2 linked regions of the Lacibacter sediminis genome follow. The protein of the gene in region 1 interacts with the protein of each later gene in a pairwise test. Links are inferred from orthologs where the notes say so. Each region holds a gene or a part of one and is shown on either strand. Other genes may lie near its edges.

What was found.
Region 2: the proteins of H4075_RS13440 (region 1) and rlmB interact in binary tests that used the Escherichia coli proteins (3 or more experiments, as listed by UniProt). The link is inferred for Lacibacter sediminis from one-to-one orthologs.

The regions. Positions count from the first base shown.
Region 1 is NZ_CP060007.1:3,165,535-3,168,819, reverse strand. The notes cover bases 282-3,230. They hold H4075_RS13440 (NAD(P)H-hydrate dehydratase), read right to left. Parts: upstream 2,532-3,230; coding sequence 1,032-2,531; downstream 282-1,031. Other genes in these bases: H4075_RS13435 (hypothetical protein), read right to left, coding at 2,613-3,071; H4075_RS13445 (BamA/TamA family outer membrane protein), read right to left, coding at 282-1,019. In the rest of the region: more of H4075_RS13445, read right to left, coding at 1-281. UniProt on the Escherichia coli protein: Bifunctional enzyme that catalyzes the epimerization of the S- and R-forms of NAD(P)HX and the dehydration of the S-form of NAD(P)HX at the expense of ADP, which is converted to AMP.
Region 2 is NZ_CP060007.1:2,859,415-2,862,734, reverse strand. The notes cover bases 164-3,147. They hold rlmB (23S rRNA (guanosine(2251)-2'-O)-methyltransferase RlmB), read left to right. Parts: upstream 164-1,265; coding sequence 1,266-2,030; downstream 2,031-3,147. Other genes in these bases: H4075_RS12075 (TonB-dependent receptor), read right to left, coding at 2,033-3,147; metK (methionine adenosyltransferase), read left to right, coding at 164-1,188. Outside these bases: more of metK, read left to right, coding at 1-163; more of H4075_RS12075, read right to left, coding at 3,148-3,320. UniProt on the Escherichia coli protein: Specifically methylates the ribose of guanosine 2251 in 23S rRNA.

The sequences.
Region 1 (3,285 bases):
TTTACAGCAAAACGAAGTCCGCCACCATACGAATATTTCAAACGCTGCATTGAAAGTTTACTGAAACGTCCTGCCACATCACCCATACCGGCAAAGCCAACAGCACTGATGCGTTTATACAAATGAATACGATATTCTGTTTGTAAACTCAGCAAATGATCATCCCTGTAACGACCACTGTAAAAACCACGCATCCTGTCGGCGCCACCAAGAGATGCAATACTTCTAATGGGCACATCGGCACCTGTATTTAAAAAGATATAACCTTGCAATGCAAGTATCTGCTTACGTGTGATCTGTTTGAACCACCTTGCATCGGCAATAATATTGTTGAAACGATGATCAGAAAATAACAGCGATGTATAATGCGTTGCCTGCAACGAAAATAAATGTCCTTTGTTTGGCCAGAAGGTATTGTTACGTGTGTCCCATGAAAAGCTTAATCCTAAACCTGAAACCTGATATGGATTTTTGCCCGCAACATTTTGCTGATCAAACAAACCACCCGGTTGTGTATTAATATTGATCACCCGTTGAAAATCGTAAATCAATCCCGCAAAAAAATTTTTCCCAAGGAGCCGTTCACCATGCAGTCGAACATAGAATTGTTTGAAAACATATTCTTCTTCGTTGTCGTCAGGTGTATGATTGCCCACTCCCCAAAAACGATCAGGAAAAGAACTGAAGGAGAAATGACTGTTGAGAATATATTTTTCACCGGGAAAGAATACCGGTCCATTCACTGTAAATAAAAATTGTTTTCGCAGTGAATAGCTTCCGAGAAAACGAATTGAGGAGGTTCGGGTAGTAGAATCTTTTTTCCTTGTTGTATAAAATGTATAAGTGCCACCGGCGCCAAACGACCAATCCGTTTCAATGGATCTGGAAATAACCGGCAATGCAAGTAAATGACTTTTGTTAATTGATGAATCGTTTTTTGTTTGTGCGGCGGCATCAAACGCACTATACATGAACAGCAGGGTAGAGGTAAACAATTTCAGAAAGATCTTCAACTGCATGTAGTTAGTTTGTTACAGTTGAAGAAATACGCTGCCGATGTATTGATTGATATCACCCGCCATCATTGCTTCCTGCGATAACTGTTGTGCAGCAAGATCACCTGCTGCTCCATGAATGTACACGCCGAGTATCGCTGCTTCTTCTGCATTATAACCTTGTGCCAGCAAGCCGGTTAATATTCCGGTTAATATATCGCCACTGCCTGCTGTTGCCATACCGGCATTGCCTGTATTGTTAAACCATGCATCACCATTCGGGCTGGCAATAAATGTGTGATGTCCTTTCAATACAATTACACAATTCAACTCTTCCGCTTTTTGCAGTGCCAGTTCCTTGCGTTCAAAATCATTATTTGTTTTGCCAAACAAACGCTCAAATTCTTTTGGGTGAGGAGTAAGTATACATTCTTCATGCAAGTGTTTCGTCAGATCTTTTTTGATCGATAACAGATTTAATGCATCAGCATCGAGTACCACGGGTTGATGTGCTGTGTGCAACAGGTTCATTAAAAGTTCTGCCGTTTGTTCATGCAATCCTATACCGGGTCCAATACCAATAGCAGTATATCTCGACATATCTGTTGGCAATGTTGACAGGTGTTGTTCTTCAACATCTGTTTCAAGCATTGCTTCAGGCACTGTTGATTGTAATACCGTATATCCGCACTTCGGCGTATGCACCGTTAATAATCCTGCACCAATTCGCAAAGCAGCTTTTGCAGATAAAACGGCTGCACCGTTTTTTCCATAACTGCCGGCCATGATCAACGCATGACCAAACACGCCTTTGTGTGAAAATGGCTTTCGTTTACGATAAATGGATGAAATGATCTCCTGATCAATGAGTTGATGAAACGCAATTGTTTCATAATAGTAAGTTGGATGTAATCCAATATCAAGCAGATGAACTTCGCCAAACCAATCCGCATTTTCCTGCATCATAAAACAAAGCTTGTACACCAGGAAATTCAACGTATGATCGGCTCTTGTGCAGGTATATTCTTTACAGCTTTTATCAGCAAACATGCCTGTTGGTATATCAATGGAAATAACAGCAGCAGGAGAGTTGCTGATATGCTCTACCAGTTGCAGCATTAAACCATCGATTGGTTTATTCAGGCCGGTGCCAAGTAATGCATCGATCGCCACATCATCAGCAGTTAAAGCGGGAAAGAATTCTGCTGATTGAATGAAATGAATTTCTTTGGTAAGCTTGTGCAGCCGTTCAAGATTATGTTGAAAATCATCGGTGCCTTTGGTGCCTGTTTCATAAATATAAGTAACAACAGAAACCCCTTCCTGCAAAAGAAGTCGTGCAATAGCTAATCCATCACCACCATTGTTTCCTTTGCCGCAGAAAATGTGCAGTTTCTTTTTTGAGAAAAGATGTTGCAATATCCAGTTGCTGCAGGCCAGGGCAGCACGCTCCATGAGATCAATGGAAGCAATTGGTTCATGTGCGATGGTATATGCATCCCATGCCCTGATCTGATCGGCAGTAAACATCTTCATATACTAAAGTTACAATAGCAATCATGAAAAAGAAAAGGCCTGATGAAGATCAGACCTTTTTCAGAAACCAAGAGAACGAAATTATTTTTTAAGGAACGAAAATCTTACAGATACAGCAACAGTGGATGCACGGAAACGAACCGATTGAATAAAGTTTAATTCGGGTTTCCAGTCGATTGATAAATTGATCGGCACTTCATTAAACTGGTAATCGAGACCAGCAATACCGGCAATACCGAAATTATCATCTCCCTTAAACCCAACATAGGCACCTCCTCCATAAAACCATTGCAGGTTGGGAACAGCGTTAATAGGTTTGAATACTTCATACAAAGCGCCTAATGCAATAGGATCTCTGAGATTCAGAATTGCTTCCACTGCTTTGCCATTATTGAAATGATAACGGTAAGTAAAACCGGTTGATACAACCTGGTCGGCACTGCCTAAGCGCACACCTGCCTGGTGACGGTATTGTGCAAAAGAGGAGTTGACAAAAAACAGAATCAGAACAAACGATGCAAGAATACTTTTTTGAATCATGGAAATAAAATTGCGTTCTTATAAACTAAAATAATGCCAATAAGATCTGCGGTTATCATGCAACTTGTTAAACTCAATTACCGGGTTCGCTATCATTATAACGGCTGTTTTTTGTTTATCTGTGTGAAAGAAAACTTAACAAATAACGTGGCAGGAAATGAGTTTCCGGTTTGAAGTAAATTGAATACCACTTCCGGGTAACGATTCTTTTATT
Region 2 (3,320 bases), 310 kb from region 1 along the record:
GATGCACTCATTGATAATTTTCTTGCATTTGATGCTCAATCAAAAGTAGCCTGCGAAACATTGGTTACAACCGGCCAGGTTGTTTTGGCTGGTGAAGTACGTTCAAAAGCTTACCTCGATGTTCAGGAAATTGCCCGTGGTGTAATTAAAAAGATCGGCTATACAAAGAGTGAATATATGTTCGAAGCAAACTCATGTGGTGTGTTAAGCGCTATTCATGAGCAAAGTGCTGACATTAACCAAGGTGTTGATCGTAAGAAAAAAGAAGAACAGGGCGCCGGTGACCAAGGTATGATGTTTGGTTATGCAACTAACGAAACAGAACATTACATGCCATTGGCGTTGGATCTTGCTCACAATCTGTTGATCGAGTTAGCGGCTATCCGTCGTGAAAAGAATTCAAAAATGCCTTACCTGCGTCCTGATGCAAAGAGCCAGGTAACTTTGGAATATGATGATAACAATCAACCGGTTCGCATCGATGCAATTGTTATCTCTACACAGCATGATGATTTTGATGCAGAAGCAAAAATGCTGGCAAAGATCAAAGCTGATGTGATCAACATTCTGATCCCACGTATCAAATCAAAATACAAGAAATACGCTAAGCTGTTCAATAATGATATTAAATATCATATCAACCCCACAGGTAAGTTCGTAATTGGCGGACCACATGGCGATACAGGTTTAACCGGTCGTAAGATCATTGTTGATACTTACGGTGGCAAAGGTGCGCATGGTGGTGGTGCATTCAGCGGTAAAGATCCGTCTAAAGTAGATCGTTCAGCTGCTTACGCTACACGTCACATTGCAAAGAACTTAGTTGCTGCAGGTTTGTGCAGCGAAGTGTTGGTGCAGGTTTCTTATGCAATTGGTGTTGCAAAACCAACTTCAATTAACGTAAATACTTACGGTACTGCAAAGGTTGATTTAAGCGATGGAGCTATTGCCAAGATCGTTGAAGGTATCTTCGATATGCGTCCTTACTTTATCGAGCAGCGTTTGAAACTGCGTAACCCGATCTACAGCGAAACTGCTGCTTATGGTCATATGGGCCGTGTTCCTGAAGTAGTAGAAAAAACATTCAAGAGCCCTGATGGTAAAGTGAAAAAAGTAAAAGTGGAACTGTTTACCTGGGAAAAATTAGATTATGTATCGAAAGTGAAAAAGGCTTTCGGTTTAAAATAACCCAAACAAAACCATCAATGTGGTTCAACCCATAAACCGAAAGGTTTGTGGGTTTCTTTTTTATGTTTCTTTGCAGCGTGAAACAGTTCCGTCAAAAACAACAACGTCCCAAGAAATCTACTTTAGTGATCGGCCGCATTCCTGTGCTTGAAGCTTTACAGGAAGGGAAGCAGCTTGATCGCATTTATATGCAGAATACCTTGCATGGCGATGTTGCAGAAGAAATTCAAAAGCTCGCATTTAAACAACAGGTGCCCGTTAATAAAGTACCGGTTGAAAAGCTAAACAGTTTTAATGTAAGCGATCACCAGGGATGTCTTGCGCAACTTTCAAAGATCCGTTACCAGGATCTGCAACAGGTAATTGACTGGGTAGTGGAGAAAGGCGAAGTGCCAATGTTCGTTATTCTTGATGGTGTTACTGATATTCGAAATATTGGTGGCATTGCACGCACTGCTTTGTGTTGCGGCGCTCATGCGATTATTATTCCCGATAAAGGAGTAGGGGCATTGAATGAAGATGCAATTCTTACAAGTGCGGGTGCTTTAGAATTGATTTCTGTTTGCAGAGTGAACAGTTTAATGAAAGCTGTTGATGATCTTCATCTGAATGGCATTCGTGTATTTGCCAGTGAAATGACAGCGAAGACAAGTATTTATGATTGCGATTTCAAAGAACCCTGCGCCATTGTCATGGGTGGTGAAGAAAAAGGTGTTTTTCCCGGACTGATGAAGATCTGCGATGAAACTTTCAAAATCCCCATGAAAGGAGATTTTGAAAGTTTGAATGTAGGTGTAGCAACGGCCATGATATTGTATGAGGCAATGAAGCAACGGGGATAATTCTAAAAATCTACCTGATAACTCAACACAGGAACAATGCCCGATTGTTGTTTGAATGTCCATTGATTAGTTGTAGGGTCATATCTTCTGCCTAAGGGATCAATGTTCTTTTGTGCAAACAGATTCTGAATATCAAGTGCAAGCTGCCAACTGATCTTCTTTTTATCTTTTCGAAGTGAGATACGTCCATCAGTTCTGAAGTATGCATCTGTATATTCTGAGTAAGGCTTTGTTTCATCAAGTACAGGTTGTCTTGAGCTTCCGTTTTGCACAGCAGCAAGAGGGGAGAGGGGCACGCCTCCATTGTATAACACTTTCCAACCTGCCTGCAGTACTTTATTCTTTTTCAGTTTCCATTCTTTTGCACCAACCCATGATGCGCTTGTACGTGAGTTAAACCGGGTGTTGTATGATTTGCCATCCAACGGAATAAACTTTGAATCAAACACAGAGAATGATGCGATCATGAACAGACCTTTCGAGAAGAATTTTTCCAATGAAAGATCAACACCGGTGTTTGTTCCTTTTCCTTTACTTACCAATGGTTCATTGGCATAACCTTCCATCTCATTCAATATCCAATAAGTTCTGTCAATATTGTCTACAACAGGTATCTGAAATAACTGTTGGCGATAAGCCTCTACATGAAAGCGCCACTTCTTTCCCAGCATTTGATCAAATGCAAGGATGTAGTGATGTGATCGCATCATCTTCAGATCCTTATTGGGAAAAGAAGAACCTGACTGATAGAAATAAGAACCCAGCGGAAGAAGTTTGCTGTGCAATCCATATGCAGCAGTAAGATTGGTTTTAGCAGAAAAACGATATTGTACTGAAAGCCGTGGATCAATAACAAACTGTTTGTTCAACGCAAAGTACATGCTGTGTACACCGGGGTTGATGAGAATGCGGCTGTTGGGCTTTATTCCAAATTGCAGATATGGTTGTAACAGCCAACTGTTTCCTTCGCCCATGATCACATTTGGTTTGAAAGAATTGTTTGTATAATTCCATTCGCCTTTATTAAACTTATAATCCAGCAGACTTGCATACATGCCTGCCTTAAAGTTTACAACTGTATTTACTTTATGATTAAATGAAACAGTTGCTGAAACACGGTTGTTGTTATACAGTTCATCATTTACTTTCGTTGCCACCTGTTGTTTCGTAAGCGTATCATCCACCCATTTGATCTGCTGTCCCATTACTGCAATGGATGTTTTGATAAACGACTTCGTATTGAGTTTGATCGTTTGTGCAATGCCAAACGCACCCATCAACGTACTGTTT